Regions from separate parts of the Mesorhizobium sp. AR10 genome, predicted to be linked through region 2. Evidence: riboswitches for the same ligand, from Rfam matches in the RefSeq annotation. Region 2 holds a riboswitch; each other region holds the start of a gene.

The links. Region 2 has a riboswitch for cobalamin ahead of LHFGNBLO_RS06615 (aromatic ring-hydroxylating oxygenase subunit alpha). Riboswitches for the same ligand answer to the same signal wherever they lie in the genome.
Region 1: another riboswitch for cobalamin. It lies ahead of LHFGNBLO_RS26615 (DUF1636 family protein); the one in region 2 lies ahead of LHFGNBLO_RS06615 (aromatic ring-hydroxylating oxygenase subunit alpha).
Region 3: another riboswitch for cobalamin. It lies ahead of metE (5-methyltetrahydropteroyltriglutamate--homocysteine S-methyltransferase); the one in region 2 lies ahead of LHFGNBLO_RS06615 (aromatic ring-hydroxylating oxygenase subunit alpha).
Region 4: another riboswitch for cobalamin. It lies ahead of LHFGNBLO_RS20035 (DUF1636 family protein); the one in region 2 lies ahead of LHFGNBLO_RS06615 (aromatic ring-hydroxylating oxygenase subunit alpha).

The regions. Positions count from the first base shown of each region.
Region 1 is NZ_CP080524.1:4,752,860-4,760,045, forward strand. Features, by position in the region: gene LHFGNBLO_RS26600 (FecCD family ABC transporter permease) at 146-1,132, opposite strand; gene LHFGNBLO_RS26605 (ABC transporter substrate-binding protein) at 1,163-2,110, opposite strand; gene LHFGNBLO_RS26610 (ABC transporter ATP-binding protein) at 2,143-2,931, opposite strand; gene LHFGNBLO_RS26615 (DUF1636 family protein) at 2,928-3,389, opposite strand; cobalamin riboswitch at 3,413-3,620, opposite strand; gene LHFGNBLO_RS26620 (efflux RND transporter periplasmic adaptor subunit) at 4,031-5,164, shown strand; gene LHFGNBLO_RS26625 (FAD-dependent monooxygenase) at 5,161-6,732, shown strand; gene LHFGNBLO_RS26630 (efflux RND transporter permease subunit) at 6,806-7,186, shown strand, end outside.
Region 2 is NZ_CP080524.1:676,682-683,867, forward strand. Features, by position in the region: gene LHFGNBLO_RS06585 (carbohydrate ABC transporter permease) at 1-1,125, shown strand, start outside; gene LHFGNBLO_RS06590 (alpha-glucosidase) at 1,130-2,794, shown strand; gene LHFGNBLO_RS06595 (ABC transporter ATP-binding protein) at 2,842-3,954, shown strand; gene LHFGNBLO_RS06600 (DUF680 domain-containing protein) at 4,042-4,278, opposite strand; gene LHFGNBLO_RS06605 (DUF680 domain-containing protein) at 4,341-4,547, opposite strand; gene LHFGNBLO_RS06610 (DUF680 domain-containing protein) at 4,621-4,830, opposite strand; cobalamin riboswitch at 5,340-5,541, shown strand; gene LHFGNBLO_RS06615 (aromatic ring-hydroxylating oxygenase subunit alpha) at 5,658-6,905, shown strand; gene LHFGNBLO_RS06620 (hybrid-cluster NAD(P)-dependent oxidoreductase) at 6,929-7,186, shown strand, end outside.
Region 3 is NZ_CP080523.1:571,709-578,894, forward strand. Features, by position in the region: gene LHFGNBLO_RS33430 (transposase) at 1-725, shown strand, start outside; gene LHFGNBLO_RS33435 (IS66 family transposase) at 731-1,204, shown strand; gene LHFGNBLO_RS02710 (DUF982 domain-containing protein) at 1,558-1,860, opposite strand; partial or broken gene metE (5-methyltetrahydropteroyltriglutamate--homocysteine S-methyltransferase) at 2,384-4,733, opposite strand; cobalamin riboswitch at 4,827-5,026, opposite strand; partial or broken gene LHFGNBLO_RS02720 (adenosine kinase) at 5,430-6,416, opposite strand; partial or broken gene metK (methionine adenosyltransferase) at 6,496-7,186, opposite strand, start outside.
Region 4 is NZ_CP080524.1:3,424,242-3,431,427, reverse strand. Features, by position in the region: gene LHFGNBLO_RS20065 (NADH-quinone oxidoreductase subunit E) at 1-1,135, opposite strand, end outside; gene LHFGNBLO_RS20060 (NADH-quinone oxidoreductase subunit D) at 1,136-2,326, opposite strand; gene LHFGNBLO_RS20055 (NADH-quinone oxidoreductase subunit C) at 2,336-2,941, opposite strand; gene LHFGNBLO_RS20050 (NuoB/complex I 20 kDa subunit family protein) at 2,947-3,528, opposite strand; gene LHFGNBLO_RS20045 (NADH-quinone oxidoreductase subunit A) at 3,519-3,884, opposite strand; gene LHFGNBLO_RS20040 (winged helix-turn-helix domain-containing protein) at 4,216-5,415, shown strand; cobalamin riboswitch at 5,445-5,650, shown strand; gene LHFGNBLO_RS20035 (DUF1636 family protein) at 5,689-6,117, shown strand; gene cobW (cobalamin biosynthesis protein CobW) at 6,120-7,157, shown strand; gene LHFGNBLO_RS20025 (cobaltochelatase subunit CobN) at 7,177-7,186, shown strand, end outside.

The DNA.
Region 1 (7,186 bases), 2.1 Mb from region 2:
CGGAACCTATGTCCGCCTCTTGCGGAGGTCAATTCAACGAACGAGCCCCGGGCTGACTATTTTTGGGGGGATTTTTTTTAACCACGGCAACGGGTTAGCCGGTTACCTCAACCGACCTGACGATCTCGTTCGGGCACGGCCACCGTCAGAGACGGTTGCGAATGAGCATGGTGACGACGAAGAAAGCGCCGACCGAACTGGTGATGATGCCGATCGGCAGTTCCTGCGGCGGCAGCAGCGTGCGCGCCAGAAGATCGCTTGCCAGCAACAGCACGGCCCCGAACAGGGCGCAGCTTGCGATCAGGCGCAGATGCAACGGACCGGCCAGTGGCCGGCACAGATGCGGGATCATCAGGCCGACGAAGCCGATGACGCCGGCGACCGAGACAAGGATCGCCGTCGACAGCGCGGCGACGAGAAAGGTCGTCCTGCGCATCCGCGCCACCGGCACGCCAAGGCTTTCGGCGGCGTTTTCGCCAGCCAGGAAGGCGTCGAGCCTGCGGTGGTTCCACAGCCCGTAGACGAGAATGATCCCCGCGCCCAGCGTCGCCAGCCCGATATTGTCCCATCGCGCCAGTCCCAGCCCGCCCATCGTCCAGAACAGCACCGAGTGGGCGGCGCGCTGGTCGCCGGCAAAGACCAGATAGTTGGTGAGTGCGGTGAACATGAACGAGACGGCAAGCCCGGCGAGGATCAGCCGTTCGGGGCCTTGTCCCCTCACCCGCGCGACCAGCAAAAGGACGATGCAAGCGGCCAGAATGCCGCCGGTGAAGGCCGCGACCGGCAACGTCCAGATGCCGAAGCTGTCGCCAAAGACGGTGATGACGGAGACGGCACCGGCGGCGGCGCCGGACGACAGGCCGAACAGGAACGGGTCGGCGAGGTCGTTGCGCGTCACCGTCTGCAGCAGCGCGCCGACGACGCCCAACCCGGCGCCGACGCAGATGGCCAGGATGGTGCGCGGCAGCCTGAGATCGACGACGATCTTGCCGACCGGTCCGGACACGGCATGTCCGTCGAGTCCAACGGTGTGTCCGAGTGCGGCAACAACATCGCTCAACGCGATCACCGTCGACCCATAGGCAATCGACAGCAAGGCGAGAGCGGCCATCGCCACCGCTCCCGCCATCATGAAAAATCCGAATGCCTTGTGCTGCAAAGCTCAGAAGGCTTCCGGGTGCATCGCCCTGGCGATCTTGCCGATCGCCTCGATATTGGCAGGTCCTGGCGTCAGCTCGGCATAGCGCAACGCGACGAAGCGCTCGTTCTTGACCGCATCGGTCTCCTTCATCGCCGGATGGACTTTAAGGAAATCGAGCAGCTTCTTGTAGCCACCGCCATCCTGGTAATCGAGCAGGATCAGGAATTGCGGATTGCGGGAAGCCACCGTTTCCCAATCCGTGTTGCCCCAGCTGGTGTCCATGTCGGCCATGATATTGTCGCCGCCGGCAGCCGTTATCATGGCACTCGGGATGGCGAATTTGCCGGCGGTGAACGGCTTGTCTTCGCCGGAATCGTAGAGAAACACCCGCGTTCCCTTGTGTTCGCCGACCTTGGCCGTGATGTCGGCCAGTTGCGTTTTCCAGCCCGAGACGAGCTTTTCGGCTTGGCCTTCCTTGCCGAAGATCTTGCCCAGTTTTTCGACGTCGCCATAGAGCAGGTCCATCGAGGCGGCGGGGCGGTCCTTGTCGAGATGGACGCAGCTTTCCGTCAGTACCAGCGTCTTGATGCCGTGCGGGGCCAGCGTGTCGGGTGTCACCTCGCCGCCGGGCTTCATGCCGTAGTACCAGCCGGCGAAGAAGAAATCGGGCTCTACCGCGACGAGGTTTTCGAGCGTCGGGTACTTTGGCGCCAGTTCCGGGATGGAGCCCTGCTCGGCCTTGAATTCGGGACCGACCTTGTACCAGCCGGTGATGCCGGTCAGACCGACGATCGACGGCTGCAGCTTCAGCGCAAAGGCCATCTCGGCCATGTTCAAATCGTGGATGACGGCGCGCTTTGGCGCCGCATCGAAGGTCAGCGGCGTGCCGCAACTGTCGACGGTGACCGGGAAGGCGAAGGCGGTCGAAGCCAGCAATGAGAAGGCAAGAGACAGGGCGAGGCGTTTCACGGGCGGTGCTCCTTTGTTGAACGAGTTATTGATCAGGATGGCGACGAGGTGCGGTTTGGAATGTCGAAGATCGTGAGTTCGCGGTCTTCAGTCGGATGGCGCAGCCGCAATACGTCGACGCCGAAAATCTCGCGGATCAGCTGCTGGGTCAGCGCCTCGTTCGGTGCGGCAAGCGCGTGCAGGCGGGCCCGGCTCATCACCGCGACCCGGGTGGCAAATGGCGCCACCAGCGACAGATCATGCAGCACCGCAATCACCGTCATGCCGAACCCGGCCACCAGTTCAAGAAGCTCGCTGCGGGCGCGCGGATCGAGATGGTTGGTCGGCTCGTCGAGGAACAGGATTCTCGGCTGCTGGGCGATGGCGCGCGCCAGCTGGGCGCGCTGGCGCTCGCCGCCGGACAGCGAGCCGACGGTGCGGCCAAGCAGCGGCAGCAGGCCGGTTCTGCGAAGCGCGTCGACGACAATGTCGCGGTCCTCGTGCCTGCGGCGCAGGCCGGCATGCGGGACCCGGCCGAGCTCGACATAGTCGATCACGGCAAGCCGCGGGTCAGGCTGATCGGTCTGGCCGACGACGGCGATGTGCAGCGCGCGCTCGGCGGTCGAAATCCTGTCCAGGCGGCGGCCGAGAAACCGCACCTCGCCTGTGCTTGGCTGCAGCGCGCCGGACAGCATGCGCAGCAGCGTCGTCTTGCCGGCGCCATTGGGGCCGATGATGGCAAGGCGATCGCCCGCCGCCACCGAAAGGCTGACCGCATGGACCAGGTGCTGGCCATTCGCCGTCACAGTCAGTTCGCGTGCTTCGAGAAGGCGCGCGGTCATCGCTTGCTCCCCGACGGATTGCCCGGGATGCGCGCCAGTGTCTTGCCCGCCAGTCCAGCCGGACGCTGTCCGGAGTTGCACCAGCCGTCAGCAAGCGAGCGGTAGAGCTTCGCAAATTCGATGAGATCGGCGGCATCGACCCCGGCGTCGATGGAGCCGAAGAGATAGGAGGCTTTGCCATCCGCCTGGAAGGCGACGGTCAGCGGCCGCGCGCAGCCCGCCATGCAGTCGATGGCTTCGACCGCATAGTCCGGAGCGCTCTCGTCAGGCGCCGAGAGCCGGGCCGCCAAATCGGCGCACAGCTCTTCGCCTGACCTGACCCCGGTCACGAGATCGCGGCAAAGCGTGCACACAATGATGCGATGGAGTGCCTTTGAGGCGTCCAACTTTTCCGTCACTTTCCAAAACTGGCGACGGAAGGATGCCCTGGCAAATCGGCCGACAAGACCGAAATCCACGTCTCCTCCCGGCACACCCCGTCCGGTCAACTCATGCTGATGGCAGGTCTCCTGGCTCGCGGGTCTTTGCGCCATCCTGCCTTCCCAGCCTTGCCGGCCAGTGGCTTTTCGGATTTTGCTCGCCGCTTACAGTTGCGGGGGCAGCCACGGCCTCGACCCGAAGCGGGTCTCACCGTGTTCCCTTTTCACCCCTCGCCTTTCGACTCGGGGACCATCATTTTTCCACCCTAGATTTCACCCGACTGCGTCGCAATGATTTTTTGATCGAGCTTGCAGGCTTCGGTTCGCTTCGACATGATTATGTAATAACATAACGTATCAAGTGCCGTCGCATGCTGTCAACACCAGCGGCCAATGTTCCAGCTTCAATTTCCCTCGATGCCCACTTCCAGGCGCGTCGACAGGCCGGCGCGTTGGCGGTCGGGCGCCAAAAGCATCGGAAAATTTTCAGAATCCGATCGGGATTTCACGCGCCTGAGAGTCCAATAAGATCGTGCTGGTGAGGAAGGGTGCTGGTCTCTGAGAACGGACAACGCTCCTTGCAATCGCATATCAAGCGCCCGGTTCTTCTCCAGCCAACGGGATCTTCGGCTGCTACGCCCTTCCCCGGCGCAGGCCGCAACATTGGTTATGGAGACAACATGACACTCTTCCACCACAGGCGAGGAAAGCATCGTCTCGTCGCCGCATCCGTGGCTGCACTTGCCTGCGCCGCAGCGGTCGTCTGGTATGGCGCAAAGGGCGAGGCCGCGGCGGTCGAACCGGACGTGCCCGAAGCCAAGCTTGTCAGGGCCATGGCAGTGAAACCTGCGCCGCAGGCCGATGAGCGCATCGCCATCGGCGAAGTCCGGCCGCAGCGCGAAAGCGACCTCGGGTTCCGGCTGTCCGGCAAGCTGGTGCAGCGCATGGCAGAAGTCGGCCAGTCGGTCCGCAAGGGTGAGGTGATCGCCCGCATCGAAGACCAGGACTATCGCAACCGGCTGCGCAGCGCCGAGGCCGACGTCGCCGCCGCGCAGGCAGTGCTCGTCGAAGCAAGTGCGGCCGAGGCCCGCATCGGAGCCCTTCTCGCCAAGGGCTTTGCGACACGGGCCAACTACGATGCGACGCTGAAGAGCCTGCGTTCGGCCGAAGCAAAGCTGGACTCGGCAAGGATCGGCTTCGAAATGGCCAAGGACCAGCTCGCCTATACCGAGCTGCATGCCGATTTCGACGGCGTGGTGACGGCGACCGGCGCTGAAGCCGGCCAGGTCGTCAATGCCGGGCAGATGGTGGTGCGGGTCGCCGACCCTGCTGCCCGCGACGCCGTCTTCGCCATCGCCGAAGCAGCCTTCTCCAATGGCGGGGATGCAAGGCAGCCCCTTGAAATCAAGGTCTCCCTGCTGAGCAATCCAGCGATCGCGACAATCGGCATCATTCGCGAGGTCTCGCCGATGGCCGACGCCGCGACGCGCACGTTCCAGGTCAAGGTCGCGCTGCGCAGCGCGCCGGACGAAATGCGCTTCGGCAGCAGCGTCGCCGGCCGCGTCAACACGATGACCGCCCCTGTCGTGGTCCTGCCGGGAAGCGCGCTTTTCGACAAGGACGGCAAGCCTGCCGTCTGGGTGGTGGCCGCGTCCTCGACCCTGGAACTCAAGCCTGTCGTCATTGCCCGCTACGAGACCGACCGCGTCATTGTCAGCGACGGCCTTGCCGAAGGCGAAATTGTCGTCACCGCCGGTGTCAACCGGCTGCGCGAACACGAAAAGGTTCGCCTCACCGAAGGAGCAAACAAATGAACGCCTCGCAGACTGAAGTGCTGATTGCCGGCGCCGGGCCAACCGGACTGACGCTTGCGCTGTGGCTCACCCGCCTCGGCGTCCAGGTGCGCATTTTCGACAAGGATGCAGGCCCGGGCGAAACCTCGCGCGCGCTGGCCGTCCAGGCCCGCACGCTGGAATTTCACCACCAGATCGGCATCGTCGACGACGTGCTCGCCGCCGGCGTCAGGGTCGAGCAGCTCACCGTGCGCACGCCGGCCGGCGTCGCCGCCAGGCTGCCACTCAGCGATTTCGGTCGCGGTATCAGCCCGTATTCATTCGCTTTCGCGCTGCCGCAGGATGTTCACGAACGCATTCTGATCACGCATCTCGAGCGTGCCGGCGTCAGCGTCGAGCGCAACACCGAACTGGTCGCCTTCGAGGACACGGCCGGCGCGGTTGTCGCCACCTTGAACAAGCAAGGCGCGACCGAGACCGTCAGCGCCGCCTATCTCGTCGGCTGCGATGGCGCCCGCAGCGCCGTACGCCATGGCCTGGCCATCGGCTTTCCCGGCGGCACCTACGAGCAGTCCTTCTACGTCGCCGACGTCGATGGCAGCGGCGCGGTGACCCGCAACGGCATGGATACCACGGTCAGCGCCTATGGCTTCGCCATCGTCATGCCGGTCCGGCAATCCGGTTCGCTACGGTTGATCGGCGTGGTGCCGAAGGCGCACGAGGCGGACGAGGCGATCACCTTCGAGGCGATCCGCGCCGATGTCGAGCGCGACACCGGCATTGCGGTGGACAAGGTCAACTGGTTCTCGACCTACCGCGTGCATCACCGGGTCGCTGAACGCTTCCGCATCGGCCGCGTGTTCCTCGCCGGCGATGCCGGCCACATCCACAGTCCGGCCGGCGGCCAGGGCATGAACACGGGCATGGGCGATGCGGTCAACCTCGCCTGGAAGCTGGCGGCGGTGCTGCAAGGCCGCGCCGACAAGCACCTGCTGGACAGCTACGAGCCGGAGCGCATCGCCTTTGCCAGGCTGCTGATCGACAGCACCGACAGGGTCTTCCGCGTCGCCACCAGCCGCTCGCGGCTGGTCGGCCTGTTCCGCCGCTACCTGATGCCGAAGATCCTGCGCGTAGCGCTCGGGACGACTGCCGGATCGCGCGCCTTTTTCGGCATGATCTCGCAAACCCGGATCCAATATCGTGCCAGCGCGATCAGCAGCGGCAAGGCCGGCGCGATCCAGGGCGGCGACCGCCTGCCCTACGTCGCGTCCGGCAGCAGCGATAATTTCGAAGCGCTGCATTCGCTGGACTGGCAGGTGCATGTCTATGGCGAGGCGAATGCCGCGTTCAAGGCGATGCTGGCCCCAACCGGCATTCCCATCCACGTCTTCGCCTGGTCGGACAGGGCCAAGGCCGCGGGTCTGCAGCGCGACGGCGCCTATCTCGTCAGACCCGACGGCCACGTCGCACTGGCCGCCGGCACGCAGGACCCGCAGGCCTTCGAACGCTACGTCGCCGCTTTGGCAATCAAGCCGCGGCAACAGGCCGCCAGCCGGGTGAGAAACCTGAGAATGCGGTCGGCCGCCTAGGCCGGCATCTCGTCAACCAATCGTTTTTGAACAGCCGGCGGCGCGGAGGCGCTGCGGCTGAGGGAGCAGCGCCATGACTTCTTTCAACCTCTCCGACTGGGCCATCCGGCACCGCAGCTTCGTCGTGTACCTGATGGTGGTTGCGGCGATTGCCGGTCTTTGGGCATACTCCTCGCTGGGGCGGGAAGAAGACCCGCCCTTCACCATCAAGACCATGGTGATCAAGACGATGTGGCCCGGCGCCGACACCAACGACACCGTCGAGCAGGTCACCGACCGCATAGAGAAGAAGCTCGAAGAGCTTCCCAACCTCGACTACGTCAAGAGCTACACCAAGCCGGGCGAATCCGTGGTGTTCGTCAATTTGAAGGACACGGTCGGCGCCGCCGACGTGCTGCCGCTCTGGTACCAGGTCCGCAAGAAGATGGACGACATCAAGTCGACCATGCCTTCG
Region 2 (7,186 bases):
AGCCGCTTCGGCGTTCACATCGCGGTGTTGATCTTCGTCGCGATCTGGACCGTGCCTACGCTGGGCATTCTCGTCTCGTCGCTGCGCGACAAGGACCAGATCATCGCCTCGGGCTGGTGGAACTCATTCTCCAGCTCCACCCAGACCGAAGCCGGCCGGTTGCCGGCCGCCTCGACGCAGGTCGAGAAGGACGGCAAGTTCGTCCTGCAAGGCAACATCTTCGCCGAAGGTGCTGCCCGCAACATCAGCGCCTTCGGCGTCAAGTCGGCCGCACCGACGCAATATCCGGCCGGCACGACCGCCGATCTCGGCGACGGCGTGACCTTGCAGCTCAACGCCGACGGTACCTTCATCATGCAGTCGCCGAAGGCCTTCGAGGGCGATCGCGGCCAGCGCGTCTACTACGCCTCGTCGGCGCCGCCGAAATTCACCACCGACAACTACCAGACCGTGCTGTTTTCGGAAGGCATCGGCCGCTCGTTCATGAACTCGCTGACCGTCACCATTCCGGCGACCGTCATCCCGATCCTGATTGCGGCGTTCGCCGCCTATGCGCTGGCCTGGATGCGCTTTCCCGGCCGGGCCCTGCTCATCGCGGTCATCATCGGCCTGCTGGTCGTGCCGCTGCAGATGTCGCTGATCCCGCTGCTGAAACTCTACAATGGTGTCGGCTCGTTCTTCGGCATGCCCTCGAAAACCTATCTCGGCATCTGGCTGGCGCATACCGGCTTCGGCCTGCCCTTCGCCATCTATCTATTGCGGAGCTACATTGCCGGTCTGCCGCGCGAGATCATGGAGTCGGCGCGCATCGACGGCGCCAGCGACTTCGAGATCTTCGTCAAGATCGTCTTGCCGCTGTCGTTCCCGGTGCTGGCCTCCTTCGCCATCTTCCAGTTCCTCTGGGTATGGAACGATTTGCTGGTTGCGATGGTTTTCCTGGGTACCGAGGCAGACCAGATCGTCCTTACCGCCAAGCTCAATGCGTTGCTCGGCTCACGCGGCGGCGACTGGGAGATCCTGACGACATCGGCATTCGTGACCATTATCGTGCCGCTGATCGTGTTCTTCTCGCTGCAGCGCTACTTCGTCCGCGGGCTGCTTGCCGGCTCGGTGAAAGGAGGCTGAGACAATGCAATCCGCTTTGAAGGCGACCTCGAAGCCCGATCTCGCCGTCGATCGCGACTGGTGGCGCGGCGCTGTGATCTATCAGATCTATCCGCGCAGCTATCAGGACTCGAACGGCGACGGCATCGGCGACCTCAAGGGCATTATCGGCAGACTGCCCTACATCGCCTCGCTCGGCGTCGACGCCATCTGGATCTCGCCGTTCTTCAAGTCGCCGATGAAGGATTTCGGCTACGACGTGTCAGACTATTGCGACGTCGATCCGATGTTCGGCACGCTGGCCGATTTCGATGCCCTGACCGCCGAGGCGCACAGACTCGGCCTCAAGGTGATGATCGACGAGGTGCTGTCGCACACCGCCGACAACCATCCGTGGTTCAAGGAAAGCCGCGCAAATCGGACCAATCCCAAGGCCGACTGGTATGTCTGGGCGGACGCCAGACCGGACGGCACGCCACCCAACAACTGGCTGTCGATCTTCGGCGGCTCGGCCTGGCAGTGGGACACCAGCCGCCAGCAATATTACCTGCATAATTTCCTGGCCGAGCAGCCCGATCTCAACTTCCACAGCCGTGCCGTCCAGGACGCGCTGCTCGAGGTCACCCGTTTCTGGCTGGAGCGCGGCGTTGACGGCTTCCGGCTCGACACCATCAATTTCTACTTCCACAGCCAGGGGCTGGAGAACAATCCGCCACTGCCGCCCGAAGAGCGCAACGACCAGACCGCCCCCGCCGTCAATCCTTACAACTACCAGGACCATCTCTACGACAAGAGCCGTCCTGAAAACCTCGCTTTCCTCGAACGGTTCCGCGCCTTGCTCGACGAATATCCGGCGACGGCGGCGGTCGGCGAAGTTGGCGATTCGCAGCGCGGCCTGGAAGTGGTGGCGGCCTACACCGCCGGCGGCAAGCGCGTGCACATGTGCTATTCCTTCGATTTCCTGGCGCCTGAAAAGATCAGCGCCGCAAAGGTGCGCTCGGTATTGGAATCCTTCGGCAAGGTCGCCAGCGACGGCTGGTCGTGCTGGGCCTTTTCCAACCACGACGTGATGCGGCCGGCGTCGCGCTGGGCCGCCGGCGAAGCCGACCAGGCCGCCTATCTCAAGGTCATCTCGGCGCTGCTGATGTCGTTGCGCGGCTCGGTCTGCATCTATCAGGGCGAGGAGCTTGGGCTCGGCGAAGCCGAGCTGCAATTCGAGGATTTGCAAGACCCTTACGGCATCCGCTTCTGGCCGGAATTCAAGGGCCGCGACGGCTGCCGCACGCCGATGGTGTGGGACGCCACTGCAAAGAATGCTGGCTTCTCTACGGCAAAGCCTTGGCTGCCCGTGCCGGGAAAACACCTTTCGCAAGCGGTCAACGTGCAGCAGGGCGACGACAGCTCGCTGCTTGAGCACTACCGGCGCTTTCTCGCCTTCCGCCATGCCCATCCGGCATTGGCCAAGGGCGATATCAACTTCATCGAAAGCGAGGGCGATACGGTCGCCTTCACGCGCCGCGAAGGCAACGAGCAGATCGTCTGCGTCTTCAATCTCGGCGCCAGGACGGCCGAAATCGATCTCGGCGGCCGTTCGCTGCAATCCTTGCCGGGACACGGGTTTTCCGGACAGACTGGCGCCGGTTCTATCCGCCTTGGCGGCTACGGCGCATGGTTCGGGCGTATCGACTGAATTTACTAAAAGAATTCACTGCTAGAAGAATTCACTGGGAGGAAATCATGGCCGATGTCACGCTAAGGCAAGTGAAGAAATCATACGGCAATCTGCACATTCTGCACGGCATCGATCTCGACATAAAGTCGGGCGAGTTCATCGTCTTCGTCGGCCCTTCGGGTTGCGGCAAGTCGACCTTGCTTCGCTCCATCGCAGGACTGGAGGAAATCACCTCCGGCGAGCTCAAGATCGCCGGAGAGGTGGTGAACGACGTGCCGCCGTCGAAGCGGGGCATCGCCATGGTGTTCCAGTCCTATGCGCTCTATCCGCACATGACCGTCTACGACAACATGGCGTTCTCTATGAAGATCGGCAAGGAGAACAAGGCCGAGATCGACCGGCGGGTGAAGCAGGCGGCGGAAATCCTGCAGCTGACCAAGTATCTCGACCGCCTGCCCAAGGCGATGTCGGGAGGCCAGCGGCAGCGCGTCGCCATCGGCCGCGCCATCGTGCGCAATCCGAAGGTCTTCCTGTTCGACGAGCCGCTGTCGAACCTTGACGCGGCACTGCGTGTCGCCACCCGTATCGAGATCGCCAAGCTCAAGGAATCGATGCCTGCCACAACGATGATCTATGTCACCCACGACCAGGTCGAGGCGATGACGCTGGCCGACCGCATCGTGGTGCTGAAGGACGGGCATATCGAGCAGGTCGGCACGCCGATGGATCTCTACAAGAAGCCCGGCAATCTGTTTGTTGCCCAGTTCATCGGCTCGCCGGCCATGAACATTTTGCCGGCAACAATCGAAAAGACCGGCAACCCGACCGTCGTCAGCCATGTCGGTGGCCGCAAGGCGACGGTGCCAATCACCACGCCGGCTTCAGCAAAGGGTGCCGCGGTGAGCTTTGGCGTGCGGCCGGAGGATCTGGTGATCGCCACCGGCGCGGACTACCTCTTCGAGGGCAAGGTGGACTATGTCGAGCAGCTCGGCGAGGTTCAGCTCATCTATATCGACATCGGCCGTGCCGACCTGCCGCTGGTGACCAAGCTGCCCGGCAATGTCGAGGTCAAGCGTGGCACGACGCTGCGGCTGAGCGCGGATGCCGGAGACCTCCATATCTTCGATGCCGACGGACATTCCTTCGCACTCCACAATGCGGAAGCAAAAGCGGCCTGAGGCCGTCCGGTTCGGATCACATCCGGATCAAAAAAAGAGCGGCGGGCCGGGCCCGCCGCTCTTTTTTCTGGATGTCGACTTCGGCTGTTAGTGGCCGAAGAGGTTCCGGTCGCTGCCCTGCGGAGCGGACTTCTGGACGTCGTCCGACGAGTTGAGCAGCTTGTAGACCGGCGAGCCGGTGTCGCGCACCGAAGACGTCTGCGTGTTGTCGACGTTTACGGTCGCCTGCTTGTTGATGTCGGTCCCGCCAACATTGTCGTTGCGGGCATAGGCGCTGCCGGCGGCAATCAAAAGGGCGGCGGCAGTAAGAGCAATCTTCTTCATTTCAAGTCTCCTGAATTTTCCAGCACAGTGGCGGGCAATCCCGCCGCTGTGCCGGGATCGGCTTAGTTATTGCCGAAGAGGTTACGGTCGCTGCCCTGAACGATGGGCTGCTTGTCAGTCTGAGCCGATTTCTGAACGGAAGCCGTGTACGAGCTGTCGACAGCCGGGGCGGCCTGGTTGGCGCCGTTGGAGCCATAGTTGTCGCTACCGGCAAAGGCGCTGCCGGTGATGGCCAGAACGGCGGCGGCAGCAAGAACAATATTCTTCATTTTAAGTACTCCTTTGATTTCTGAATTCCGCCAAGGCGGCGGGACAAACCCGCCGTCCGTTGGAGATCGGCTGTTAGTTGTTGCCGAAGAGGTTACGGTCGCTGCCCTGAACGACGGGCTGCTTGTCAGCGTGCGCCGACTTCTGAATGGAAGCCGTGTACGAGCTGTCAACCGTGGTGGCTGGCTGGTTGGCACCGTTGGACCCATAATGGTCACTGCCACCAGCAAAGGCGCTGCCGGTGATGGCCAGAACGGCGACGGCAGTAAGAGCGATCTTTTTCATTTTTAGTACTCCAGTATCTTAGTTCGTCAGTCCGTCTAGCGGCGTGTCTTGGAAGGAAATCGCGTCGTTCGGACAGCCCCGATGTGGGAGGGGCCAGCGCCGGTTTCCAATCACGAACTTGTTCCGCGTGGACCAAGACTCTGCACCTTGAAATTGTGCCAAAGCCTCCTACACCTTCTGTTTTAATAAATGATATCAAACGGTTATACTATTCGACCCATGGCCCAGCTGACGAATTTGCAAACCAGCGTTCACACCGTCCTGCACGCTCTGTCAACAGAAACGAACCGTTCGGTTCGATTTTAGAAGCAGCTAATAGTCACTTTTCGAAACTGCTACCATTTTTTAACCCTGTCGCAGGTCGAATCCGATCCGCGAAGCGACGGGCTATAGCCGGCGAAAGCGGAGGGCCTCCGCCGCGAAACCTTGGCCGGTGCGTTTTCAGATATGGTGTCGCGCCGCATGGATGCGATGTCGCTTTCGTGCCGATGGCGCGCCCGCTGTCGTGATTAGATGATGTCATCTCAGGTGCCACTTCGTGACGACGGGCGGAGAATTGGGAAGCCGGTCAGATTCCGGCGCTGCCCCCGCAACGGTGGTGGAGTTCAAGTCGCAACGGGAGACCACTGGGCCGCAAGCCTGGGAAGGTGTCGCGATCGTCCGCAAGGACACTCCAGAGCCCGGAAACCAGCCCGAGGTGATTGAACTCGACTGATCGCGGTGGGCGGTCAAGAGGTGGATGGTGCATGCCCGGCCTTATCGCCGGACTGCGACCGGTCTTTCCTCCATCACCACCAAGTTCAGTCCTTGAAAGATGAGGACAGGACATGGATGTGCGCACTGACATGCTGAGGCTTTTGCACAGCCGCAGGGAAGGCTATTCGCTCGAGCAGCCCTTCTACACCGATCGCGACTACTTCAAGCTCGACATGGAGCTGATCTGGTATCGCGACTGGCTGTTCATCGGCCATGATTGCGAATTGCCGAAGCCTGGCAGCTACATCACCGCCCAGATCGGCGATTATCCAGTGGTGCTGGTGCGCGACCAGCAAGGCAAGATCAACGCCTTCCACAATTCCTGCCGCCACCGCGGCAGCCGCGTTTGCAACAGTGAGAAGGGCACGGCGGCGAAGCTGGTCTGCCCTTACCATCAGTGGACCTACGAACTGGACGGCCGGCTGTTGTTCGCACGGCAGATGGCGGACGGGTTCGACAGGAGCCAGTTCAGCCTGAAGCCGGTGGCTTGCGAAAGCGTCGGCGGCTACATCTTCATCTGCCTGGCCAAGGAGCCGGCGGACTTCGCGCCGATGCGCACCATGATCGAGCCTTATTTGTTGCCGCACCGGCTGCGCGAGGCAAAGGTCGCCTTCGAATCGACCATCGTCGAGAAGGGCAATTGGAAGCTCGTCTGGGAGAACAACCGCGAGTGCTACCATTGTGCCGGCAACCATCCGGAGCTCTGCAAGACATTCCCGGAAGCGCCGACCGTGACCGGCGTCAATGGCGCCGACAGCGACCCGGAAATGCTGGCGCATTGGGCGAAATGCGAGGCGGCGGGCTTGCCGAGCAAATTCCGTATCGATCCCGCCGGACAGTTTCGCGCCACCCGCGCGCCGCTACTGCGCGATGCCGTCAGCTACACGATGACGGGAAAGCGCGCCGTGAAGAGAAACCTTTCCGACAGCGTTGCCACCGACCGCATCGGCTCGCTGCTGCTCTATCACTATCCGACGACCTGGAACCACATCCTCGGCGATCATGCCGTCACCTTCCGGGTGCTGCCGATCAGCGCCACTGAAACGGCAGTGACGACGAAATGGCTCATCCACAAGGATGCGGTCGAAGGCGTCGACTACGACCTTGCCGAACTCACCCATGTCTGGACCGAGACCAACGATCAGGACCGCCGCATCGTCGAGGAGAACGCCTTCGGTATCCTGTCGCCGGCCTATGAACCCGGCCCCTATTCGGAGCTGCATGAGGGCGGTGTCATCCAGTTCGTAGACTGGTATGCCCGCTTCATCGAGCCGCGCCTTGCCGAAGGCGGCCGGCCCGCACTGCGTAGCGTCGCCTGAGAAAGGGTAAAGGGATGAATGCGATGACGGATCTCGGGCTCTACCGCCATCTCGACGAGATGGCGCCTTGGAACGACAGGCTCCAGGTGCTGGAAGTGATCGGCGTCAGCGATGAGGCGCCGGAGGTGAAGACCTTCACCTTCCGTTCCGACAACCAGACTTGGTTTCGCTACAAGCCGGGGCAGTTCGTAACGCTGGAACTGCCGACCGCCGATGGACCGCTGATGCGCACCTACACGCTGTCATCCTCGCCGTCGCGGCCGTTCTCGATCGCGGTCACG
Region 3 (7,186 bases), on a different replicon from region 2:
GCTATCGCCGCGAGCGCTGGGTGACACCGACCGGCGAAACGATGGTGGCGCCCTTGCCGGCGGGGATCATCGGCGGCTGGGGCGCGAACCTGCGCCGCTTCATTCTGGCCTGTCACATTCAAGGCCAGGTGACGACGGAGCGGTTGACGGCGTTGTTGACCGGGATCGGGGTCGACATTTCGAAGCGCCAGGTGGTGCGGCTGATTTCGGAGGGCCTGGAGGCCTTCGCGGCAGAGGACCGTGACGTGCTGCGCGCCGGGCTGGCTACGGCGCCCTGGATCACCGTCGATGATACGTCGGCGCGCCACGCCCACCAGGACGGCTACACCACCCAGATCGGCGATCGCCGCTTCACCGCGTTCCGCACCGGGCGATCGAAGTCACGGGAGGCGTTCCTGGCGACGCTGCGTGCCGGGCACAGCGATTACTTCATCAATGAAGAGGCCCCGGCCTATATGCGCGGCCGCAACCTCGCCGGTCCGGTGATCGCGCGGCTGGCGGCTGCGCCGCACAAGGCATTTGCCGACAGCGCCGCATGGCAGGCGCATCTGCTCGCGGTTGAGCCCAACCAGTCAGGATCGCCACCGAAGGGGCGATGTGGGGAGCGATCCGCCACCACGGCTTTCTTGGCGATACCGTGGTCGTGTCCGATGATGCCGGCCAGTTCCGCATCGGCGACCATGCTCTGTGCTGGGTCCACGCCGAGCGGCTCGTCCACAAATTGATACCCGTGACCCCGGATCAACGTCAGGCCGTCGACATCATGCGCCAGTTGATCTGGTGGTTCTATCGCGACCTCAAGAGCTACCAGCGTGCTCCTTGTCCGCGCCACGCGGCGGCCCTGCGCGCCCGCTTCGAGCGCCTGTTCAAACGACGAACCGGCTACGTCATGCTCGACCGGCTTCTTGCCAGGCTGCATCGCCGCAAGCATGAACTCCTGCGCGGTCTCGATCGTCCCGAGATACCACTCCACACCAATGGTTCGGAAAACGACATCCGCGCCTTCGTCACCAAGCGCAAGATCTCCGGCGGAACCGTCAGCGAGGCAGGCAAGAATGCCCGCGACGTCCTGCTCGGCCTGATGAAGACCTGCATCAAGCTCGACGTCTCATTCTTCCGCTATCTCGGCGACCGCCTCGGCATACCAACACAAGAGTCGATTCCGCCGCTCCCGGATCTCGTTAGGCAAGCCGCTCAAGCCTGACTGCCCGGTAATCTGCCCCGGTTACCTGTAGCTCTTGCCATCTCGATCAAATGCCGGCGTGCAAGCGACAGTTTCCATGATGACACGCGGATCGAGGGTAGCCATAAACTTCGGAGCACGCGCCCAGCACGGCGGCAGAGCGAGTCTAAACCGTCGATCCCCTTTCAAACAGCCCGATTTTGCCACCAACGACCGATGTGCAGTGTCTGGTTCATGGTCGGGGTTGCGCGAAATCTGCCCTGTTGCGGTGAGTTTTGCTTTCGGCGAACTCTGAAAATCTCGAACAGCGAAATCTCGAACAGCGCCCTCCTCAGCGTGCTGCCCCGCGCCAGCCTCATACATTTCGCCGACGCCTACACTTGCACTTTTCCACTGCCCGACTTGCAGGCAGCGAGCCACTGCATCGCGGAGGTTGCATCTTCCAATATGGCGGCCCGTTTCGCAAAGCCGAAAAAGGCATTGCGCGCCGTACTTACCGGTTTTCGCCCATCATATGCATCGTAGCACGCTCTGAGGGCGGCTTCGTGGATCAGATCTCTGCGATCTCCCGGCCACTCATTGAGGAAATCGATAGCGTCCGCAAGGCTGGCGATCTCTTGCACGATGTACGGTGCACGCTTCACGAAAAGGGGGCTGCTGAAAGCCTCAGAGTTCATTCGGTCCTCCCGATCTGCCGAACAGCTAGTTTGCGTCACGAGGCGCCTCATCGACACCCTCCGACAATTGCAGAATGTGTTGTCAGGGCGATGACAGTTTCAAGAGGAAAGCAGCGGGTTGCAGTCCTCTGGTGCAGTTTGTTGGACGGGGAGATCTGCACGCGTTTCGGGCGTGGCATGGCACTCCCATTCAGGCGCTCGCATACCAATGTGGCTTCGCACCCGCGATCGGTCAAAGTTCGGTGATAGTCGCCAGGCGCCGGGATTTCTGGGATCCACCGGCCGTCCGCGCGGCGTCCGGGATCAAAGCTCCATCCGCTCCGGCGTTCGAACCAACCGAGATTTTCCAATTGAACCCGGCTGCCATATGTTTGACAAGCGCAGCGTGCTGCCCGCCCGTACCCCTGAACAGCAACGTGACACCTGCCGAAGGAACATTATATGTTTTTCCTCGAATGACTATTTCCAGTAAAGTAATCGGTTGGGCATGCCAACACGCGGCAGCCGGTAAATCACCACATGGTTAGGACTCAGGAAGGCCTCCGGCCGGCACTTTCTCCCGAAGCGCCCGGGCTGCAGCGACCATGTTCATGAGGGCAGGGCGGACCTCCTCCCATTTGCGTGTTTTGAGGCCACAGTCCGGATTTATCCACAGCTGGCCGTCGGACAGTCGCTCGCGGGCAAGCGTGACGAGGTCCGAAATCTCCGCGACTTCCGGGACACGTGGTGAGTGAATGTCGTAGACTCCGGGACCGATTTCGTTCGGATATTTGGAGCTCGTGAAGGCGTCCAGCAGTTCCATTTTCGAGCGCGACGTCTCAATCGAAATTACATCCGCGTCCATTTCGGCGATCGCGTCGATGATCTCGTTGAATTCCGAATAGCACATGTGAGTATGGATTTGGGTCGCGTCCTTTACACCCGTTGAAGCGAGCCGGAAGCATTCGACGGCCCAGTCGAGATAGACTTTCCAGTCGGACTTGCGCAGTGGCAGGCCATCGCGAAACGCGGCCTCGTCGATCTGGATCATCCTTGCGCCGGCTCTTTCAAGGTCCGTCACTTCATCGCGCATGGCGAGCGCGATCTGGCGGCAGGCTTCGGAGCGAGGTACGTCGTCGCGAACAAAAGACCAGTTAAGAATGGTCACTGGGCCTGTGAGCATTCCCTTCACCGGCTTTTCCGTCAGCGACTGGGCAAATTGCCACCAGCGCACCGTCATCGGATTGGGCCGCGATACGTCGCCGAAGATGATGGGAGGGCGCACATAGCGGGAGCCATAGCTTTGCACCCAGCCATGCTGGGTGAAGGCGAGGCCAGACAGCTGCTCGCCGAAATGCTGCACCATGTCGTTTCGTTCGAACTCACCGTGCACCAGCACGTCCAGGCCGATCTCCTCCTGCCAACGGATAGCAGCCTCGGTCTCCTTCTTCAGGAAGGTCTCGTAATCGACATAGCTCAGCAAGCCCTTCGCATGAGCGGAGCGCGCCTTGCGCACCTCCGGCGTCTGCGGGAAGGACCCGATGGTCGTCGTTGGGAATGGCGGCAGGCCGAGCGTGCCAGCCTGGACTCTGGAACGCTGGGCAAATGCGCTCTTTCGTTGCTTCATGGCGTCGTCGATGCTGATGATCCGTCCCTCAACGAGCGGATCATGGACCTTTGTGGACGTTGCGCGCGCGGCGGCCGCCTCGGCAGAAGCTTTCAATGCGCCTGCTGCGGCCTCCCTGCCTTCCGACAAGGCCTGGGCCAGCACGACCAGCTCATCGATCTTCTGGGCCGCGAATGCCAGCCAGGATCTGACGTCCACATCGAGCGCGGTCTCCATCCGCAGGTCGATCGGCACATGAAGCATCGAGCAGGAAGGCGCGATCTCGACACGGTCCAGGGGCCAGCCTGCGACGATCGGCTTGATGCGGTCGAGAATCGCAGGCAGGTTCGCGCGCCAGACGTTGCGGCCGTCGATCAAGCCAAGCGAGAGCACCAGATCCTTCGGTGTGAGCCGACCTACCGTCTCCAACTGCTCGGGAGCGCGCACGAGATCGAGATGCAGGCCCGCCACGGGCAGAGAAATCGCGGTCTCGAGGTTGTCTCCCAGCGGTCCGAAATAGGTAGCCAGCATGATCTTCAACTCGGGCGCGGCTTTCGACAGCTGGCCGTAGGCGAACTCGAACGCAGCTCGTTCGTTCGGGTTAAGATCGAGCACAAGCGCTGGCTCATCAATCTGCACCCAGTCGGCTCCCGAGAGCTTTAGCCTGCGCAGGAGTTGCTCGTATACAGGCAGCAGCCGCGGCAGGAGCGCTATCGGATTGAAACCTTCGGCAGGTGATTTTGCCAGCTTGAGGAAGGTGACCGGTCCAAGGATGACTGGGCGTGTGTGAATATCGAGGGCTTTGGCTTCGAGGAAGTGGTCGACCGGTTTCGCAGACAAGAGGGCGAAGGTCTGATCGTCGGTCAGCTCCGGCACCATGAAGTGATAGTTAGTGTCGAACCATTTGGTCATTTCCATCGCGGTTAAGCGGTGCCCCTGAGCCGCATGCTCGTGGCCGGCATGTCCACAACCCGCGGTCTTTCGCGAAGTAGATGTCGAGTGGGACCTCGCCGCCCTTCCAACCGTAGCGGGATGGCACGGCACCGACCATGGCCGCGGTGTCGAGCACATGGTCGTAGAGTGAGAAGTCGTTCGACGGGATTTTTGATACGCCGCGATCTTGCTGCTCCCTCCAACTGGCGGCACGGAGGGCCTTCGCCGTCGTCAGAAGGTCGGCAGCGGAAGATTTTCCGGACCAGTAGCTTTCAAGCGCGAATTTCAGTTCTCGCCTGCGACCGATACGCGGCATACCGAGCGTTGCTACAGGAATCTGCTGAGTGATGGTCATGTCATACCCCGATGGTCGGGCGTGGGGACAAGGAAGGCGCTAGCAGGCCGGCACGAACGCCGGGCTGACCGCGACCATCGAGACACCCCGCCCGTGGACGTTGCTCGCCGTGGCAGGTCTCCTGGCTCGCGGGTCATAACCTCTTCCCGTCTTCCCGAGGCTTTTTGCCTCAGTGACATTGGGCGGTGGGCTCGCCGCTAACAGTTGCGGGGGCAGCGCCGGCATCGCACCGGCTTCCCTCTTAGCTCCGCTGCGGCAGTGCCGTACGGAGAACCACGACACGCAGATAATCACAGTAGTCTACTCTCTTGTCAATACCGCATAAAGAAATGTTTATGTGGTTATGTGATTGCGTCTTTGACTTGTGGGCAATGTTGCCCAAAATCGCTTGGATCGTTATCGTCAGCTGTTGCCTTCCAGGCGCTCCCCGGCAGGCGTGGATGCCGATAAGGGGCCGGCAAATCAGCCAATCACATGATCCCGGCTCTTGAGCGACTTGCGGCAGGCGTCGGCGTCGTGATGATCAAGATCCTGGACTGCTACCGGCAGGTGTCGTCAAAGTTCTGAATTTCGGCAACTTGAAACACAGCGGAAAACCGGCGGATGCGCGTGCGACATTTTGATTTATCCGCCCTCGCCTGGACCGCCTGCATAAGGGGGAGGTGAGCAGCTACTCCTCGAGATGTCCGCCTGACGCAACCCCGCCTGTTCAGCCTCGCGGCGCAGGTTCTGGCGCGGGCGCGGGCCGATCTGCTGGATCACCAATCCAGCCGCCAGTGAGCCAAGGTCGCCGCAGGTCTTGAGGTCGCGGCCTTGCGTGTAGCCATGCAGGAAACCGGCGGCATAGAGGTCGCCGGCGCCTGTCGTGTCGACCAGTTCCCTGATCGCGGTCGCCTGGATAACCACGGTCTCGTCGCCGCGCACGATGACCGAGCCTTTTTCCGAGCGGGTCACGGCGGCAATCCGGCAATCCTTGCGGATCTGCGCCAGCGCCTCGTCGAACGACGATGTCTGGTAGAGCGACTTGATCTCGTGGCTGTTGGCGAAAACGATGTCGACGGTGCCGGAGCGCATCAGGTCGAGGAACTCGTCGCGGTAGCGGTCGACGCAGAACGAATCCGAAAGTGTCATGGACACTTCGCGGCCGGCCGCGTGCGCCAGTTTCGCCGTCTGCCGGATCGCTTCCTTGGCGCGCGGCGGGTCCCACAGATAGCCCTCGAAATAGGTGACCTTGGCGCCAGAGGCCTTGTCGGCCTCGACATCCTCCGGCCCGAGCTCGACGCAGGCGCCGAGATAGGTGTTCATCGAGCGTTCGCCGTCGGGGGTGACGAAGATCATCGAGCGCGCCGTCGGCGGCTCGCCCTTGAGCGGCCTGGTGTCGAAGGCGACGCCCTGCGCATGGATGTCGTGCGCGTAGATATCGCCCAGCGCATCGTTCGAAACCTTGCCGAAGAAGGCGGCGCGGCCGCCGAAGGAGGCGACGCCGGCCGCCGTGTTGCCGGCGCTGCCGCCGGACGCCTCGATCGCCGGGCCCATGCGGCTGTAGAGCAATTCGGCGCGCCGGGTGTCGATGAGGTTCATCGCGCCCTTGATGATGCCGTTGGTCTCGAGGAATTCCTCGTCGCACTGGGCGATGATGTCGACAATGGCATTGCCGATGCAAAGCACGTCATAATCCGGCATCAATGTCTCCGCTCAACGGTCCGCTTGGAATGGACTTTCCGCATGGCGATCGATCCGGCGTCGGCCCTTGCGCGCCGGCGAGTCCCGCCTCGCGCCGCAAGTCGTCCGCTCTGTCCGTCCTCTCCCAGGTGAACTCAGGTTCTTCGCGGCCGAAGTGCCCGTACGTAGCGGTCTTGCGGTATATCGGGCGCAAGAGATCAAGCATCTTGATAATGCCCTTCGGTCTGAGATCGAACAGCTCAAGAATGAGCCGCTCGATCCTTTCTTCCACGATCTTCGCGGTCCCGAACGTGTTGACCAGGACAGACACCGGAGCGGCCACACCGATCGCGTAGGCAAGCTGAACCTCGCAGACCTCCGCAAGTCCGCTAGCCACGACATTCTTCGCGACATACCGGGCCGCGTAGGCGGCCGAGCGGTCAACCTTGGACGGGTCCTTGCCCGAAAAGGCTCCGCCGCCGTGACGCCCCATCCCACCATAGGAATCGACGATGATCTTGCGTCCATTGAGGCCGCAGTCACCGTGCGGCCCACCGACTACGAACCGCCCAGTTGGATTGACCAAGATCCTGATCCCCGTCGTGTCCAAGTGGGGCGGCAAGACCGGCTTAATGATCTCCTCAATGACGCCTTCCCGGACTGTTTCTTGTGTGACCTCCTCGGCATGTTGCGTCGACAGGACTACGGTATCCAGCGCCACCGGGCGCAAACCTTCATAGCGGATGGACACTTGAGATTTTACGTCCGGACGCAGCCAGCTCAGCTGTCCC
Region 4 (7,186 bases), 2.7 Mb from region 2:
AGATGCCAAGCGAGTGCAGGATGCCCTCGATCTTCGGGCCGACGCCCGAGATCAGCTTGAGATCGTCGACCAGCGCGGGCTTGTCGATACCGGCCGGACGGTTCTTGTCCTCGAGCGACGGCTTGGCGGGTTTCGCCGCCGGCACCTTGGCTTCCGGCGCCTTGAAGGCGGACGCAGGCTCGGCCTTGGTCATCGGGCCACTGCGCTGTTTCGAAACCTTTTCGACCTCAGGCGCTGCCGTGTTGGCATTGGCGGCCGAATGCAGCGGGGCGGCAACGCTCGCTGCCTTTTCCACCTCGGGCGCGACCTTGGCCGGCGAAGGCGATTTCAACGCCGGGCTGGTTTCGGGCGCGTCGGTCTTCGGCCTGCTGGCCTTCGACGGCGCTACAGAGGCAGCCGCCTGTGAAACCGTGGCAGCCGACGCGGCAGTGGCCTGCGCAGCCGGGGCGGCACTCGATGCTGCATCCTGGGCGGCTTTGGTCGCTGCCTTGGCGTCCTTGTCGCGCGTCGTCTTGAGGATCGCTTTTTCGCTCTTCAGCGTCGTCAGACCGGTGACCGGTTCGGACGTGGTGCGCCCATTCTGCGGTCCGGGCTGAACCTGCGCGCCCTTGCCGGCGCCATAGAGGTCGATGATTTCGCCAAGCCGCTCCGGCGTCAAATCTTCGAACGTGTCCTTGAAGATCATCACCATCGGCGCGTTGACGCAGGCGCCAAGGCATTCGACCTCTTCCCACGACAGCGTGCCCTTGTCGTTGGTGTGGAACTGGTCGTGATGGATCTTGGAGCGGCAGACATCCATCAGCGCTTCCGAGCCGCGCAGCATGCAGGGCGTGGTGCCGCAGACCTGGATATGCGCGCGTGTGCCGACCGGATTGAGCTGATACTGCGTGTAGAAGGTCGCGACTTCGAGCCCCCTGATATAGGGCATGCCGAGCATGTCGGAGATGGTCTCGATCGCTGCCTTGGTCACCCAGCCTTCCTGCTCCTGCGCTATCATCAGCAGCGGGATGATCGCCGACTGTTCGCGGCCCTTCGGATATTTCTTGATCCATTGCTTGGCCGCCGCCGCATTCGCCCTGTTGAAGGCGAAGGCTGCTGGCTGGACGCTTGCTTCTGCGAGACGGCGGACTGACATTTAGCGATCGACCTCACCAAACACGATGTCGAGGGAACCGAGGACGGCGGTGACGTCGGCCAGCATGTGGCCGCGGCACAGAAAATCCATGGCCTGCAGATGCGCGAATCCGGGCGCGCGCAGCTTGCAACGGTAGGGCTTGTTGGTGCCGTCGGAGACGAGATAGACGCCGAACTCGCCCTTTGGCGCTTCAACGGCGGCGTAAACCTCACCCGCCGGCACGCGGTAGCCTTCGGTGTAGAGCTTGAAGTGATGGATCAGCGCTTCCATCGAGCGCTTCATCGCCTGGCGCTTTGGCGGCACCACCTTGCCGTCGAGATTCGAGACCGGGCCGCTGAGTTCCTTGCCGAGCAAGAGGTCTACGCATTGGCGCATGATCTTCGCCGACTGGCGCATCTCTTCCATGCGCACGAGATAACGGTCGTAGCAGTCGCCGTTCTTGCCGATCGGAATGTCGAAATCCATTTCCGAGTAGCATTCGTAGGGCTGCGACTTGCGCAAATCCCAGGCAGCACCCGAGCCGCGCACCATGACGCCCGAAAACCCCCAGGCCCAGGCATCGGCCAGCGAGACCGTGCCGATGTCGACATTGCGCTGCTTGAAGATGCGGTTGCCGGTGAGCAGCGCATCGAGATCATCGAGGGATTTCAGGAACGGATCGATCCACTTGCCGATGTCCTCGACCAGCTTCGCGGGCAGGTCCTGATGCACGCCACCGGGGCGGAAATAGGCCGCATGCATGCGCGAACCCGAGGCGCGCTCGTAGAACACCATCAGCTTTTCGCGCTCGACGAAGCCCCACAGCGGTGGCGTCAGCGCACCCACATCCAGCGCCTGCGTCGTCACATTGAGGATATGCGACATGATCCGGCCGATCTCGCAGTAGAGCACGCGGATGATCTGGCCGCGCTTCGGCACGTCGATGCCGAGCAACCGCTCGGCGGCCAGCGCGAAGGCATGCTCCTGGTTCATCGGTGCGCAATAATCGAGCCGGTCGAGATAAGGCACGGCCTGCAGGTAGGTCTTGTGCTCGATCAGCTTTTCCGTGCCGCGATGCAAGAGCCCGATATGCGGATCGACGCGATCGACCACCTCGCCGTCGAGCTCGAGCACCAGGCGCAAAACGCCATGAGCCGCCGGATGCTGCGGGCCGAAATTGATGTTGAAGTTGCGGACGGAGGTCTCAGCCATTCTGGCGCCTCAATTCGTCTTGGCTTTTTCGTCCCCGGGCAGCACATAATCGGTGCCCTCCCACGGGGAAAGAAAATCGAAATTGCGGAATTCCTGCTTCAATTCCACCGGCTCGTAGATGACGCGCTTGGCTTCGTCGTCGTAGCGCACCTCGACGAAGCCGGTCAGCGGGAAATCCTTGCGCAGCGGATGGCCCTCGAAGCCGTAGTCGGTCAGGATCCGGCGCAGGTCAGGATGGCCTGAAAACAGCACACCGTAGAGATCGTAGGTCTCCCGCTCAAACCAGTCGGCACCGGGAAACACGCCGGTGATCGACGGCACCATGGTTTCCTCATCGGCCTGAACTTTCAAGCGGATGCGGACATTCTGCTTCGGCGACAGCAGATGATAGACGACGTCGAAGCGCTTGGCCCGCGACGGATAATCGGCACCGCAGACATCGATGATCGAGATGAACTGGCAGCGTTTGTCGTCGCGCAGGAAGGTCACCACCTCGATAAGGTTGCTCGGCTCGACAGGGACGGTGAGTTCGCCATAGGCAAACACAGCATCCCCGATCCGACCGGCCAGCTTCTCGCCGAGATATGTCGACAGTTCATTCAAGGCCTGGCTCATGCCACTCACCGCTCGATCGTGCCGGTGCGGCGGATCTTCTTCTGCAAGAGAAGAATGCCGTAGAGCAGCGCTTCCGCGCTTGGCGGGCAACCGGGCACGTAGATGTCGACCGGCACGACGCGGTCGCAGCCGCGCACCACCGAATAGGAATAGTGATAATAGCCGCCGCCATTGGCGCAGGAACCCATCGAGATGACGTAGCGTGGCTCCGGCATCTGGTCGTAGACCTTGCGCAGCGCCGGCGCCATCTTGTTGGTCAGCGTGCCGGCGACGATCATGATGTCGGACTGGCGCGGAGACGCGCGAGGAGCGACACCGAACCTCTCCGAGTCATAGCGTGGCATCGAGGTATGGATCATCTCGACCGCGCAGCACGCAAGACCAAACGTCATGAACATCAGCGAGCCGCTGCGCGCCCAGGTGACCAGCGCCTCGGTGGAGGTGACGAGAAAGCCCTTGTCGGCCAGCTCGTTGTTGATTTCGAGGAAAAACGGGTCGTCGGACCCCACCGGCCTGCCGGTGTTGGGGTCGATGAGGCCCTTGGGCTTCGGCGCGACGAGCGTGCCGGAACTGTCGCTCAATCCCATTCCAGCGCTCCTTTTTTCCATTCATAGGCAAAGCCGATGGTCAGCACCGCCAGGAACACCATCATCGACCAGAAACCGAGCATGCCGATCTTCGAGAAGGACACCGCCCACGGAAACAGGAAGGCCACTTCCAGATCGAAGATGATGAACAGGATCGACACCAGATAGAAGCGGATGTCGAACTTCATGCGGGCATCATCGAACGAGTTGAAGCCGCACTCATAGGCGGAAAGCTTTTCCGGGTCGGGATTGCGGTAGGCTACCAGGAACGGGGCCACAAGCAGCGCAAGGCCAACGACCAGCGCCACGCCGATGAACAGGACGATGGGCAGATACGAAGTCAAAAGTGCGCTCATGCAGCAGCTTTCCGTTGGCGGCCAATCCACTCTGATTACAGCAACGAACCCTAATGCGGAAGCGTGACAGATTAACCGCTGAACCGTTTTAAGTGCCTATGCTGCAACGCGGCGAGGGTTAGCGCAGCGCTTTCGGCGAAGCAAGTCAAACCTTGTTCAAAAGACGGTGCTGGACGGCACATCAAGAGAAACTGGTCCGTTCCGCTCCTGTTTGATTTCCTTCACTTTTTACTCCACTTTTCTCTCCTGACATGGTTCCCGCCAAAACCCTGCTAGCATGACGCGGAATCACTGGCTCCATTTGTCCGAAAATCATCAGAGTTCCGTCTGCATGAAGGAAAAAATCTCGCTCGCCATGGCCCGCCGCATCGCGCTTGCGGCCCAGGGTTTTAGTGATGCCCGCCCAACGGGTACGCCTGACCGGCGGCATCTTGGCCGTGTGCTGGCCCGCACCGGCTTGCTGCAGATCGATTCCGTCAGTGCCGTGGTGCGCGCGCACTATATGCCGCTTTACTCGCGCCTTGGCCCCTACCCGCTCTCGCTGCTCGACAATGCCGCCGTGACCCGCAAGCGCACGGTCTTCGAATACTGGGCGCACGAGGCGTCCTTCCTGCCGGTCGAGACCTGGCCGCTGATGCGCTGGCGCATGCAGCGGGCCGAGCGCGGTGACGAGATGTATCTCGGCCTTGCCAAGTGGGGGCGCGACCACGCCGCCTATATCGAAGAGATCTACCGCGAGGTCGTCGATCGCGGCCCGATCGCCGCTTCCGCGCTCGAAGGCCAGAAAGGCTCAGGCGGCTGGTGGGGCTGGAGCCATGCCAAGCATGCCTTCGAATGGCTGTTCTGGGCCGGACGCATCACCACGGCCCAACGCCGGGGCTTCGAACGATTCTATGATCTGCCCGAGCGTGTGCTGCCACAAGTGATCCTCGACCTGCCGGTTCCCGTCGCCGAGGACGCGCATCGCGAATTGCTGCGCATCTCGGCCCGCGCCCATGGCGTGGCGACAGCGAGCGACCTGCGCGATTATTTCCGCCTGTCGCCGGCTGATATGAAGGGCCGCCTTGAGGAACTGGTCGAGACCGGCGAGCTTTTGCCGGTGCGCGTCGAGGGTTGGGACAAGCAGGCCTATCTGCACAAGGATGCGCGCTTTCCGCGCAGGATCGAGGCGCGCGCCCTGCTTGCCCCGTTCGATCCGGTCGTTTTCGAGCGGACGCGCACGGAAAACCTGTTCAAATTCCGCTACCGCATCGAGATCTACACCCCGGCCGAAAAGCGCCAGTACGGCTATTATGTGCTGCCGTTCCTGCTCGGCGACAGGATCGTCGCGCGCGTCGACCTCAAGGCCGACCGGCCAGCCAGCGTGCTGCGCGTCCACGCCGCCTACGCCGAGACCGGCGCGCCTTCAGAAACCGCCGCTCAGCTCTTCGAGGAACTGAAGCTGATGCAGAGCTGGCTCGGGCTTGAACGCATGGAGGTGACGCCTGCCGGAGATCTTGGGCAGCCCCTCGCCGACATCGCCGTGTCGTAACCATGCGTTGACACGCCTGCACCCACAAGCCTAAATCCGGTCCAGACGGTCTCTTCTCTTCAATGGGAGGAGCCAAGAGGGAATGCGGTGCGGGATCTCGGTCTCAAATCCGCGGCTGTCCCCGCAACTGTAAGCGAAGAGCCTTGGCCGAAAACCACTGGGATGTTCCCGGGAAGGCGGCACCCAAGGCGATGACCCGCGAGCCAGGAGACCTGCCGTCTAGGACAAAAAGAATCCGATCGCCTGGCGGGTTTTCCGGGCAAGGAGCCTGATTTGGAACGCGACAGCAGTTTTTCGGCTGAGACAGCGGACGCTTTGTCCGGCGACAGCGATGCCTTGGCCGGTGTCACCGTCATCGTCTGCGCCTCCTGCCGCGACGAGACCGGCTCCGACGCCCATCCCCGTGCCGGCGAACTGCTCGCGCAGGACACACGCCGCGCCGTTTCCGGCGACAATATCCGCATCCGCAGCGTCGAATGCCTTGGCAACTGCAAACGCCGGCTGAGCGCTGCGATCCTGCGCGACGGCTGCTGGAGCTATGTCTTCGGCGACCTGACCGCGACAAGCGGCGCCGACCTCGTCACCGCCGCAAAGCTCTTCGCCACCTCGACCGACGGCCTCATTCCATGGCGCGGCCGTCCCGAATCCCTGAAGCGCGGCCTCGTTGCCCGCATCCCTCCCCTCGACACGCTGAAGGACTGACCATGCCCGCTTCCGTTTCCCGCGTTCCCTGCACCGTCGTCACCGGCTTTCTCGGCGCCGGCAAGACGACGCTGATCCGCCATCTGCTTGAGAACGCCAAGGGCAAGCGGCTGGCCATCATCGTCAACGAATTCGGCGACATCGGCATCGACGGCGAGATCCTCAAGGGGTGCGGCATCGACACCTGCCCCGAGGAAAACATCGTCGAACTGGCCAATGGCTGCATCTGCTGCACCGTCGCCGACGATTTCGTCCCGGCGCTGGACCAGATCCTGTCGCTGACGCCGAGGGTCGACCACATCCTGATCGAAACCTCCGGCCTGGCACTGCCCAAGCCGCTGGTCCAGGCCTTCCAGTGGCCGTCGGTCAAGAGCCGGGTGACAGTCGACGGCGTCATCGCCGTGGTCGACGGACCGGCGCTGGCCGAAGGCCGCGTCGCCAACGACATGGACGCCCTGCAGGCGCAGCGTGCCAAGGACGACACACTCGACCATGACGATCCGGTCGAGGAAGTGTTCGAGGACCAGATCGCCTGCGCCGACCTGATCATCCTGTCGAAGAGCGACCTGATGGACGCAACCGGCACGGCCCGCGCCAATGCCATCATCAATGAGCACTCCGCCCGCGCCGTGAGGATCGTGCCGACTTCGCATGGCAAGGTCGATCCCTCCGTACTGCTTGGGCTCGGTCTCGCCGTCGAGGACGACATCGAGAACCGCAAGTCCCATCATGACGGCGCGTTCGACCACGAGCATGACGACTTCGACACGTTCATCGTCGACATTCCCTCGATCGCCAATCCGGACGAGCTGGCAAAGCGCGTCGCCACCGCAGCCGAAGAAGAAAACGTGTTGCGCGTCAAGGGTTTCATCGATGTCGGCGGCAAGCCGATGCGGCTTTTGCTGCAGGCCGTCGGCCCGCGCGTCAATCACTACTACGACCGCGCCTGGACCGCCGACGACGACCGCCGCTCGCGCCTCGTCGTCATCGGCCTGAAGGGGCTGAACCGCCCGGCGATCGAGCGTATACTCGCCGGCTGATTTTCAGACACGAGCCGCGATGCACATCC